Regions from separate parts of the Paenibacillus sp. Dod16 genome, predicted to be linked through region 3. Evidence: predicted binding sites of a transcription regulator. Region 3 holds the regulator's gene; each other region holds the start of a gene.

Region 1 (3,163 bases), on a different contig from region 3:
CTGCTGCCAAATCCGTAGACGGCATGATTCTGAAGCCCGGCGATGAATTCAATTATGCTCATATTATTGATACCGCGAAAAAGGAATACGGCTTTGAAGAAGCTCCTGTCATCGTGAACGGCAAGCTGGTCCCCGGCATCGGCGGCGGAATCTGCCAGGTATCCAGCACGGTGTATCATGCCGCCCTACTGATCGGACTGGAGATCACCGAAAGGCGGAATCATTCCCTTCCGGTCAGCTACCTGCCCAAGGGGCAGGATGCCACCTTCGCGGAAGGGGCGATCAATTTCCGTTTCCGAAACAACACAGGCAAGCATCTGCTTATTTTATCGGAAGTATCGCACGGTAATTTAACGTTGAAGATGTTTGGCACCTTCCCGGAAAACACGGAATATGAGCTTGTGTCCACCACCGTTGAAACCTTGCCGTCACCAGAGAAGGTCATTCACAATAACTCGCTGCCGCCAGGACTCAAGCAGGTGGTTCAGAACGGGAAGCCAGGCTATGTGGTTGAAACCTACCGAACCAAGAAAGTAAACGGCAAGGTTGTAGAGAAGGTTAAAATATCCAAGGATACCTATCGCCCCCAGAACAGCATCGTTGCCATCAATCCGACAAGCGAGGTCCAACTGCCGGAAGCGAATGACACACCGAAAGAGGAAGTGGTTGAGGACGGTATCAGCGCACCCTAAACCTGGAGATAGCATTAAAAACATCGACGTCTACTCTATCGGTTCCGTTCTGCGGCGAAAGCCCTTGAGGATTTCCCATTGGTCATACCGAACATAGTAGAAACATGGAACAGCCCGGATTCGCGAATAGAACCGCGAATCCGGGCTGTTTGCCTTGCCGCTATTTAGTGTAAGACATCGATTTTATAAAAGGTCCCGACTTCTGCCATGGCATCTGCGCTGAAGGCCTCGGTATATTCCACCTGTTCGGCCTAAGGCCTGAACGCGGGGATGGTTTCCACCCTTAAAACCGCCTGGACGCTCTGACCTCGGCTTCCGGATGCTGTGACAGTTCATCTCTGTACTCCACTTGCCGAATCTCGCAGCCTTTGCCTAGGATCACCCGATTACCGCGGACGATATCAGCTTCGACATACTCGAGATCAAGGACGTCGCCTTCAATAATACGAGCCTCCAGGCGCGTTCCCCTTAAAGACAAGGACAGCATTTCCCAGAGCCGCTTCCCTTTTTTGCGAATCGTGATCCGGTCTCCAACGATTTCCTGTGCAAGGCAGCGACCCAATACTCGGATATCCGCTGTTCCAACATGCAGGCGGCCATCGATCTTAAAGCCTCCCTGGAACGTGGCGGATTCACTCCGCACATCACCATGGCTTCTCAAGTTTCCGGTAACCTCAAGCTTCTTCGATTCGGAATCTCCGTGAACGCTGCAATGCCCCCCGATGTAGATGGATCTGCTGCGCAATCCTTCTTTCAAGCTCAGGCTGCCGGCAACATTCAGCTCCTCAGACTCCACGGCCCCCTTAATGGTTCCCGAACCGTTCACGCGAATCGTACGCGCAGCGACGGCGCCATTGACGCTCATCGTTCCATTGCCTATCAATTCCCGGCACTCCAGATCTCCATTTATTTGCCCGGCACCGTCAATGCGTACCTTGTCGTATTGGCCGCCGCTTGAACTTCCGGTGCCCGTAATCTTCAGATCGGATAGCTTGTCGTCACGTGGTATCATGAGTATCCTCCATATCACAAAGTAATCACTATCTATATCTAAACTGCTTCATCACAACAATTACCTTAAATAAAAGTCCATCCTCCACCAGGGTGGAGCCATAATCTCCCTCTAAGATACCACAACCCCGCTAATCATAGAACAGCCCGATGGCTGAACTTCGCCTCGGTCTCGAGACCGAGATGAAGTATGCAGCTTATCCTATCCATTTCGATTCCGGCCCGAGCCGCCTTTATATCCCCGAGGATTGTGATATGATTTAAATAGACTCGTCTTTTCGATCTCACATTTACAAAAGTGAAAGGGGATACATAACATGGCTCTTATGCAATGTCACTTCTACTCGGAGGTACTCGGTCTCAGCACGTCCATGACCGTTATTCTCCCTCAGCAAACCTCTTCGCAGATTGGTATGACCAATCATGCCAAAAAAGGGCTGCATCCGACGCTCTTCCTGCTGCACGGCCTGTCCGACGACGATTCCATCTGGCTGCGCAGAACCTCCATCGAACGCTATGTGGCCGAGATGGGCATTGCCGTCGTTATGCCGCAGGTGCACCGCAGCTTCTATACGGACATGGAATACGGCGGCAAATACTGGACCTTCATCAGCCAGGAGCTGCCGGCCATTGCCCGTTCCTTCTTCCCGTTATCCCACGCGAGAGAAGATAACTTCGTCGCCGGCTTGTCCATGGGCGGGTACGGGGCATTCAAGCTGGCCCTTCGCTGTCCCGAAGCCTTTGCCGCAGCTGCCAGTTTGTCGGGCGCGCTCGATATGGCGGGTCATGTCCGGAGGAATGAGGCCTTGTTTGAACATCAATTAGTCTACGGAGATCAAGATATTACCGGCACCGACAACGACCTGCTGTGGCTGCTTCAGGAAGTCGATCGATCAGAGGGGCCTAAGCCGCTGCTGTATCAATGCTGCGGAACCGAAGACTTCCTCTATGAAGACAATCAAGCGTTCCGCAAGGCCTGCGAAGAAACCTCCCTCGATCTCACCTATCTGGAAGGCCCAGGCGGCCATGATTGGGGATATTGGGATACTCACATTCAGGATGTGCTGAAGTGGCTTCCGTTGAAAGCCTGATGAATCCAGATATGCATGCCCATCCTACGGGCAGCAGTTGTCCCGCTGTTCGGTTTATCCGCATGCAATGGAGGACACCGCCCCTGCGATTCGTTCATACTTTTTTGATATCTTAAAAAAGGTGGATCGGCAAATGTAGCGTTTGCCGGTCCACCTCTATTTTTTCACGCTTGCGATTTCTGTATCGTTACTCTACATTCCCTTGACGGAGACCCAGCCATTCTTCCGTAACCTGAAGCGTCCGCACGCTGCGGTCAATGGCCGCCTTCACCTGCTCGGTTGCCGTGCCGCCGTAAACGTTACGCGCATTGACTACCGTCTCGGGTTGAAGCACACCATAAATGGAGTCGTCGAACAGCTCCGAGAACT
Region 2 (3,163 bases), on a different contig from region 3:
GGCGACGGACTTCATGGACAAGAAGAAAGGAAAGTTAAATGGACTGATCACCCCAACCACGCCAGCCGGGATCCGATACAGTCGGTTCTCCTTGCCATCTTCAGTGGATGGTAAAATCTTTCCCTCCATTCTTAGGGGGAACGTTGCCGCTTCCTTAATCATATTTTTCACAAGACCGATCTCGAATGCCGCCTTCAGACACGTTCCGCCCAGCTCCTGAACAATAATGGACGTAATATCTTCCTCATGCGACTCCATATATTTAACCGCATTTTCAAGGATGTCACGTTTACGGTAAGGGTTAACCTTGTCCCATTCCAGCTTAGCTTGGTAGGCAGCCTGATAGGCATCATCAATGTCTGCAACACTCGCGATTTGAAAAGCCGTAATGACCTCATCATTATATGGATTGATGTCAGGCAGCGTTTTACCGCTTTTACCGTCTCGCCATACCCCGCCTATGAATTGTTTTCCCAATTTCGAATAATCCATATGAACCCTCCTGTGTCGAATAATTCCAACTGATATATTTATCGACTGAATACAGGGAATAGTTAAGTGAATTTTATTTGACCTCTTCTCCCTCCCGGGGAAGGAGTCTGCACGCTAATCATGACAAAACAATAACGCCCTAACCTTAAGGTTAGGGCGTTATTGTTAGGGCGTTATTTTACACGTTCGATCGTCATCCGAGCAATACATCACCCAGCTTAGAAGGGGTTCTAACCAACGTTATACCGCTTCGCGAATCCGCTCAAACAAGATGTTGTTTTCCAGATGGATATGCTCGAAGGTGTCCTTTTCAAGCATGGCCAACCGTTGATAGACCAGCCGATACGTGCCGCAGGCATCCGACGGAAGTTCGAAATCAGCGGTTACTTCCCTGAGCTCTTGAAGCAATCTGCCGGCGTGAGCATGTTCATCTTCCAGCTCAGACACATGCGGCTTAAGCTCCGCTGCAGCTTGGTGGTTAGGCTCTGCAACAAATTTCAAGATAAGCGGGAATACATGCTCGTCCTCATCCTTCGTATGCTCCAGCAGTTCTTTTTTCAGATCCGAGAAAAGCTCCTGCACCCGGAGAAGCTCGGGATGATGCTCTCCATGAACGCGTGCCAACTTCGTCACATACGGCGTTAAAGCAGGTAATTCATCCCGCAAGAAGGCATGATGTTTATGCTGGATGTATTCAATCAGTTCGGATTCCCTCAGTGAAGCCGGACGGCTTTCCTGATAATCGGCAAACTTGTTCTCCAGGGTTTGAACCTTCTCCAGTACGGCGGCAGGTTCCAAATTACGCTGTTTAGCTGCTTCTTCCAGTGGCACCTGCCCTCCACAACAAAAATCAATCCGGAGTGATCGGAATAAATCCGCCGTTTGCGGGATGGATGTAACAATATCGGATACCTGGCTCTGAAGCGTGAATGAACTCATAGTCAAACCTCCTTAGACTAAACCCCGTCTTTGTGAACTATTTCACTCTTACAACCCAAGTATATGAAACTCCTGTCTCCGTACATGTGATTGCAGTCATACTGAAATGGAACACTATGTGAACGTTCAGGATCCGAGAACTACGGGAGCCAGAGCAACACAAAAACAGGGATCTCATCATCCCTGTTTTGTGGATTCTGGAATAGAAGCATCATGATATCCAGCGTGATTCAAAATTTGAGGGCTTTAGAACTTATATAATCCCTTCTCTTAATGCCTCGGCATGCCGCAGCAGGATGTCCGCCGCCAGTTCTGACACATGTTTGCCCCGCTGTGCCCGGACCTCGTTCTCAAAGCTGCCCATATTTCCCTTTTCCAGCTTCTTTGTCAAACTGTTGGCGATACCGGCATTCCCAATCTCTCCGCTGCTCAGGAACCGTTCGATCAAAGCGATCATATCACCGGTGCTCGTAACCGTCTGAAATTCAATCTCAGCTACTGACGTATTGCCCGCAAGATCTGCTCCTTCAACGGTTAAGACATGACTCCCGAGCGGGAGCTGATACAGCGGGATGGCTTCACCGGGTTGAACGGGATTACCGTCCAGCTTGATAACCGTCCGGCTGTCGTCGACGCCGGAAACGGAATCGCTCATTTCAATGATCGGCGTCCAATCCCTGGAGACATTCCATCCTCCCTCCTGTACCGGTGTTTCTACGTGAATATCCGGTGGGGACAGATCCATGTTCAATACAATGGATCGGATGCTTTCTTCAAGACCTGCAGCGTTGACGGAGCGATAGTATATCGCAGCCGCGGCCGCTTCCCGGTCCAGAACGATCGGCCCCGAGTACGAAGTCCAGGTGATACCGTCTAAACTGTAGACGGTTTCGGTAACAGTTGAACCGTCGTCTTCCGCACTCAATTCAATGGTAACCGGCACCGTATACCAGCCGTTCAGGCCGTTCGGTGTTTCCGGTGTTATTTTGGACGATGTGTGCGGAGGTGTATCGTCTTCTTCCCCGTAAGGCTGCGGAAGAACAGGCATTCTAGTCGGATCCCAACCATCCGATCCCTTCATCATCATTGGAATCGTGTACAGATTCGCTTCCTCCGGCGTGAGCTGCTTCGACCAATTCGCGCGGGCTTCGGCTGCCGCACCAGGTCCGGTATTGTTATATTCATAGTATTTGGCGGTTTTCTCGTTATCCGGTCGTCCCCAGTTATGCCAGCCTTTATCGTGCACGATTCCTTCCATTTCCGTGTTCATGAACAGCACATGGGCAAAGGGTCTCCATGGTCGCCCGAGGTAGACATCTTCGATTCCATCCGCTCCTGTAATCCTGCTGTTGAGGAACAAATATCCGTAGGGCTGATTTTCCGGCGTGCTGGCAGCGGTAATATATCCGCCTGAACGGACATTGTGAATGACGCTCTGGTCAAACACGGCGATTCCAGGTCCATAGATAAAATCCACCGCTCCTTCAATATAACTGTTCTTTACATAGACCCGTTTCCCGGCATTGTTCACAAAGAACGTATCCTGATAACCGATCATGCGGACATTGTTGAAATAGGCCCGGTCTCCCCGAAGGTCCAGCGCGGGCGCCGGGCCTTGAGGACCCGCTCCATTCGCAAACGTGATGTTCTCGGCGGTAAAATCATCGGATTCGACGGCGGTGGCACGTTCATTGAATCCGGTGCCCGTTATCCCGGTATAGGTAATGACCGT
Region 3 (3,163 bases):
GCACCTTCAACAGGTACGTTGTCATCCGTAAATTTCACCCATACCATACGATCTTGATTGTCCTGATCCTTCCCGCTTATCACCCAATAGTTATTGTCCTCGCCCCACACCGATTTATAGGTCTTCCCGGACGTAACCAATTGGCCATGCTGTTTGGCGGCAGCAATTGCCATTCTTTCTTCATTCCAAGCATCTTTCATCACATATGAATAATAGAGCTGTAAACCAAGCAGTAACAGCAGCACGCCGGATACACTCAGCAATATCCACTTCGTTTTTTTCTTCAAATCCGTCTTCCTCGCTCCCCTTGATTATTCCCTAGAGGGTTGTAAGACGCTCAAAGGCACGCTGCGCTTCCCGGCGGATACGTTCCTCATCGAGAGTGAGACTCGCGCCATTCTTCACTACCTGCTTGCCGTCAACCCATACATGCTCTACATCCTTCGCACTGGCGGAGTAGATAGCATGAGAAATGTAATCCGTCTTCGGAAGGAAGTGCGCCTGATCCGTGTTCAGTGCGATCATATCTGCCTTCATGCCTACCGCAAGCGTACCAATATCCGTAAGGAAGGCTGACTTGGCTCCATATTCTGTACCCATCCGAAGCGCTTCGGATGCTGGAATTGCGGTTGGATCCCCGCTTACTCCTTTATGGATCAGTGCGGCGAGCCGCATCTCTTCAAACATATCCAGATTATTATTGCTGGCAGGTCCATCGGTACCCAAAGACACGGTGACCCCGGCTTTCAGCAGTGCAGGCACGCGAGCGATGCCGCTGGCAAGCTTCAAATTGCTGCCTGGATTATGCGAAACCATAACTTGATGTTTGGCCAGAATTTCGATTTCTTCATCGGTCAGATGGACGGCATGCGCAAGCAGCGTTGGACGGGAGAACATGCCAAGCTTCTCTAGATGGGCAACAGGGCGAAGTCCGTAGTCATTTACGTTCTGAGCTACTTCCGTTTCCGTTTCGGACATATGCGTATGCAAAGGCAGATTCAAATCATGTGACGCTTGCACGAATTTTTCGATGAAATCCGGCGGGCACGTATAGGGTGCATGCGGTGAGATCATCGTCGTAATTCTACCGTCAGCCTGACCATGCCAGTCTTTCGCGAATGCAACCGCCTCTTCCAGCTTCTGCTGCTGCACCTCAGGCGGACATAATCCGATGACACCGCGCGTCAGAACGCCGCGCATGCCTGAGTCCTCCACTACCTTTGCAACCTGATCCATATGATCATACATATCCACAAATGTCGTGGTTCCGCCTTTAATCATCTCCAGCACGGAGAGCGAGGTTCCCCAGTATACATCGTCGGCCGTGAATTTGGCTTCCATCGGCCACATTTTTTCCTGAAGCCATACTTGCAGTGCCAGATCGTCGCCATACCCGCGAAGAAGCGACATGGCCGCATGTCCGTGCGTATTCACCAATCCAGGCAGGAAAAACAGATGGGTTCCGTCGATGATTTCTGTTCCCTCTTGGACAGTCGGCTCTTCTTCACCCAGGTAAGTGATCCGGTCGTTCTCCACGACCATATATCCGTGTAACACGGATCTGCCTTCCTCTAGTACCGCAAACGTTCCGTTTTTAACCATCCACTTCGTTGTCGTCATGTGCTGCATCCTCCTTGCCGTTATCCAAATAATAGGCCAAACTCTGCAAATCCGTAGTAAAATCTGCCGTATGGATACGGATATGGGGTGGAGCTTTCAGGATGGTCGGCGCAAAATTCAGGATAGCCTCGATGCCTGCCGCGATAAGTTGATTCGCTACATTCTGCGCCTCAAAATCCGGAACGGTGATAATCCCGATACGAATGCCGTACTCATGAACCGTCTTCTCCAGTTCCTCCATCGGCTGTACGACCAAATTGTTAATTTTCATACCAACTTTGGGAGAATACGAATCGAAAACCGCCACAATCTTCATATTGTCCTTCAGAAATGCATTGTAATTCGATAATGCATGTCCAAGATTACCGGCCCCAATCAATGCGACATTGATCTTCTGGTCCAGCTTTAGAATCTGGCGAATTTTCTCGATCAGATAAGATACGTCATATCCGATCCCTTTCCGTCCAAAATCACCGAAATACGCTAGGTCCTTACGAATTTGAGCAGGATTGAGGTCCAGTTTCTGCCCCAGTTCCTGGGAGGAAACCGTGGAGACCTCCCTTTTCTGAAGCTCATTCAAATAGCGCAAGTATACAGGTAATCTGCGGACCACGGCTTCCGAAATTTTTTCCGATTTCATGCATGCTCCCCCTAATAATAGGTTAATAACTACATTTGTTTGTGCTCGTTCATGGTTTCACTTTATTCAGCTTGGTTCCCTATGCCTGCCTCTTCCTGCAGCCATTTCGAAATTCGGGGAACGATCCCCTCTGTCGGCATGTGCTCCATCTTCGGTCCAGGCAAGGAATATAAGAAATACTTCCCGTAATAGGATTCAATGACCCGAGTATCGTAAACGATGACAATCCCCTTATCCTGCGCGGTCCGTACCAGTCGGCCAAATCCCTGTTTGAAGCGAATGACCGCTTGCGGAACCGAAAGCTTCATGAACGGGTTCTTCTTCTGCTGCTGCAGAAGCTCGCTCTTGGCTTCGACCAGAGGGTGATTCGGCGGCTGGAACGGCAGCCGGACGATGGCAAGGCAGGTGAGCGCCTCACCGGGTATATCTACTCCTTCCCAGAAGGAGCTGGTGCCAAGCAGAACCGAAGCGCTGCTATCCTGGAATCTCCGGATTAACTTGGTACGGCTGGTTCCGTCCATCCCTTGTCCCAGTACCGTAATATCGCTGGATCCCAGCGCCTCCTTCAAGGGCTCATGCACCTGACGCAGCATGCGGTACGAGGTGAACAGGACAAGCATGCGACCATGCGTTGCGATGGCCGTATCAGCCAATGATTGCACAAGTGTATTCACAAAGAGTGCATCCCCGACCGAGCCCTTCAAGCTCGGAAAATCGCGCGGCACAACAAGGAGAGCCTGCTCCCTGTAATTAAACGGGGACGGCAGCAGGACCGTGTTCAGGTTGCCGTTATCTGCCGCTTCCTGAAGACCCAAGTTCTCGATCATGAACTGAAACGATTTGTCCACCGACAAGGTCGCCGATGTCAGGATCACGCTTTGTTTTTTGTCAAAAAACAATTCC
Region 4 (3,163 bases), on a different contig from region 3:
AGGTTACCATGGTCATCCCGCAGTTCATCCCCAATAAGGGCTGGCATAACTTCCTGCACAATCAATCCAGCTTGCTCATCCGTGCACATTTGCTGTATCGGAGAGAAGTGATTTTTACGACTGTGCCTTACCATTTATAAATAGCGGGCTTGTTCCTTTTGCGACTTATGCAAAGAGTCCGCTCCGCCAACAACGACAAAAAAGCTGCGATCATCCGACCCTATCCCTTAGGGAGCGGTCGATCGCAGCTATTTTCTCGCCTTTATTTACCAGGCTTCAGTATAATATTTCTACGCAGAATGAACCTGTTGAGCAGTGCCGGTAGCCGGAGCGGAAGGCAGCGCAGCTTCTTGTTCGCCGCGTGGAATGACCTCAACCTTATCATTCTTCTTCAAATATACGGTCCCGTAGGCAGCTCCCACAAACAGCGCGCCTCCGACGAAATTGCCAAGCCATACCGGAATGAAATTTATGAAATACTCACCCCAGCTGTAATACCCTTCAAATATCGCGGCCGGAATGAGGAACATGTTGGCCACCACGTGCTGAAAGCCGATGGCTACAAACGCCATCGTCGGAAACCAGATCCCGAAAATTTTGCCACTCATCTGGTCCGATCCGTAGGACAGCCACACGGCGAGCGCTACGAGCCAGTTGCAGCCGATGCCCGACAAGAAAGCCTGCAGGAAGCTGTCGTCCAGCTTGTGTCCCGCCATATCCACCAGCTTCTCCAGATAAACTCCGCTGCCTGTCAGACCGGTCACATGACCGAAGAAGTAAGCGACGAACAACGCCCCCGCCATATTGCTTACCGTGACGAGAGCTAAATTCCGTATCATCTCCTTCGTGGAAATCCGCTTCTTGAATCTGGCCAGGGACACGGCCATCATGTTGCCCGTCAGCAGCTCTCCGCCTGCGAGCAATACAAGGATCAGTCCGACAGGGAATATCGCCGCGCCTATAAAACCGGCAATGCCTCCCCAAGCCTCAGACGCCCCGGCAATCACGCGAATATCCAGCAAAAAGCCGAGCGCGATAAAAGCCCCCGCCAAAAATCCTAATATCATTACGTTCATGACGGAGTTATGTGCTTTTTTCACCCCGTTCTCCACGGTGATCTCCGCAATGCGATCCGGTTTGTAATAGGCCATGGCCGTTCCCCCATTTCTCCCGCATTCCGTCCTGAAAATCTCTCGAATGCAGCTTCTGATGTTTCTGTTACAGTTACCCATATTGTACCGCAGCAGCCAAAGCAAGAACGTGAATTATATCACGACCCAGTACGTCAGGATCGGACATCCTTGTGTCCTGGCTGCCCTTGATCACGTTTGAGATCGATCATTCGCTCGATCTGAGCCAGCGGTACATATAAAAAAATGCGGTGCCCGGAGATAATCCCGACACCGCTTGGTTGGTGCTTTTACCAGCCCTCTTGTTCTAAACCAGCTAACTTATGCCAGTTTATAAGCAACACGTTCTAAACCAGCAGCCTATGCCAATTTACCAGCAACACGTTCTAACCACTATCCTATGCCTCGGCGGCAGTCTCTACTCTAACAGGCGTTTCCTTTTCCTGAGCCGGAACGTTCGAGATCGGAAGCTTCATGCTAATCAAGGACGAAAGCAGGAAGAGCGCGCCTGCCGTAAAATACACGACCACAATGGAGGTTACCGACATATACCATCCCGTAAACCCGGAGCCGATGAGCAGCATGCCGGTAAACATCGGCGTCATCACGCCATTCAGCCGACCGATGAATTTCTCTTCCACCTGCTGCATCATCACGGCCATCAGAACCGTCTGCGCCATCGCCATCAGCACCCCGGTTGCGAAGCGCATCGTGCCGGTCAGGATCGGCCACTGGGACAGCACCTCGACAAAGGTCGAGAGGCCAAGGAAGGCAAGCCCGGCGAACAACAAGTAGTTGCCTTTCACTCTCCCCGCAATGACAGCAGCCAGCACGCCGCCAATTAACATGCCTAGGCCCTCTAGCGCGGTGAACCACTGAACGCTGGACATTGCCAGTTGTAAACGCTCCGTGATGACAAAGATATCAAGCGGCTGAACAAGTCCGCTGCCGAGCGCCAATAAAACATAGACCACCAGCAGCACCTTCAACAGCCGGCTGGACCCGATATAAGTGATGCCCGCCTTCATGTCCTTCATAAAAGAACCGGTCGATTCCGAATTGTTAGAGGGTTCATCCACACTGGAAGGAAGACACATTAGCACGATCGCCGAAGCGCCGAATAGAACCAACAAGCTGATTAAAGACGCCTGCAATCCAAAAGCTTGATAAATCGTCGTACCGACCATCGGTCCCAAAATGATAAACAGCGACATCGAGGTCTGGGACAAAGCTGTGGCCGCGGGCACATGCTCATCCGGCAAGCAGCGCTTGATGAGCTTCATGGACGAAGGCTGCGAGAATTGAGATACAACAGCCGAGACCAGGGTCACCGCAAAAACGGCCTGCCAATATCCCGCATACACAACGAACAGGATAAGCAATATGGATAAAAAGCTGAGAATGTCCCCCCAGATCATCGTTCGCTTGGGACGCCAACGGTCCGCCAGCACGCCGCCAATCATGGAGATCACAAAGATCGGAGCGTATTCAATTACGGTAAGCAGCGATACGGCGACCGGATCATGGTTGCTCTTCTCCATAATGAAGAACAACAATGCCATGTTGCGGATCCAGATCCCGATATTTTGCATGAAATCCGAAACCATCAGCAGCACGAACGCGCGGTTGCCAAACAAATGCCTCATGTTTTATCCCCCTAGTTTAAACCGACTATTCGGTTTAAATATATTTATGCGGAAACGCCCGCCCCGCTTGCAAATCGAGAAGAAGCGTTTCCGATAAATCCTCCGGTTCACTACGATCCTCAACTCGATAACACACCGTTTAAAAAGTAAGTGACTCCCTTGCGATACAGCTGCCTTGATTCCTCCTGGGTCCGTTCAAAATACCACACCGACATCCCATCAAGCAGCGATGCGAATATGATGGATATTTCCTCTACATCCTCTGCCGGTATTCGCCCTTCGCTTACTCCTTCTGCGAAAATCTCGCGGTAGAGCGTGCGCGGACCTTGCAGGATGGCCAGCATCTCGCCCACAATCGTCTTATTCTCCGGCTGATTGATAAAGAAT

What was found. The regulator Rex, encoded in region 3, represses fermentation and respiration genes when NADH is low (regulators of the CRP and FNR family bind a similar motif). The targets are predictions, from matches to a motif close to TTGTGAAATATTTCACAA.
Region 1: the regulator Rex is predicted to act here: its motif matches at 1,952-1,969, upstream of ACPV3A_RS01110 (polymer-forming cytoskeletal protein).
Region 2: the regulator Rex is predicted to act here: its motif matches at 1,462-1,479, upstream of ric (iron-sulfur cluster repair di-iron protein).
Region 4: the regulator Rex is predicted to act here: its motif matches at 1,259-1,276, upstream of ACPV3A_RS00505 (formate/nitrite transporter family protein).

The regions. Positions count from the first base shown of each region.
Region 1 covers NZ_JBNDYG010000001.1:258,590-261,752, reverse strand. Annotated here, with positions in the region: gene ACPV3A_RS01115 (VanW family protein) at 1-692, shown strand, start outside; gene ACPV3A_RS01110 (polymer-forming cytoskeletal protein) at 976-1,704, opposite strand; gene ACPV3A_RS01105 (alpha/beta hydrolase) at 2,021-2,794, shown strand; gene argH (argininosuccinate lyase) at 2,982-3,163, opposite strand, start outside.
Region 2 covers NZ_JBNDYG010000036.1:57,710-60,872, reverse strand. Annotated here, with positions in the region: gene ACPV3A_RS24680 (aldehyde dehydrogenase family protein) at 1-492, opposite strand, end outside; gene ric (iron-sulfur cluster repair di-iron protein) at 733-1,431, opposite strand; gene ACPV3A_RS24670 (pectinesterase family protein) at 1,685-3,163, opposite strand, start outside.
Region 3 covers NZ_JBNDYG010000005.1:119,274-122,436, forward strand. Annotated here, with positions in the region: gene ACPV3A_RS05260 (DUF5590 domain-containing protein) at 1-287, opposite strand, end outside; gene ACPV3A_RS05265 (amidohydrolase) at 319-1,620, opposite strand; gene ACPV3A_RS05270 (redox-sensing transcriptional repressor Rex) at 1,595-2,260, opposite strand; gene dinG (ATP-dependent DNA helicase DinG) at 2,323-3,163, opposite strand, start outside.
Region 4 covers NZ_JBNDYG010000001.1:115,757-118,919, reverse strand. Annotated here, with positions in the region: partial or broken gene ACPV3A_RS00510 (hypothetical protein) at 1-140, shown strand, start outside; gene ACPV3A_RS00505 (formate/nitrite transporter family protein) at 291-1,151, opposite strand; gene ACPV3A_RS00500 (MFS transporter) at 1,529-2,776, opposite strand; gene ACPV3A_RS00495 (TetR/AcrR family transcriptional regulator) at 2,896-3,163, opposite strand, start outside.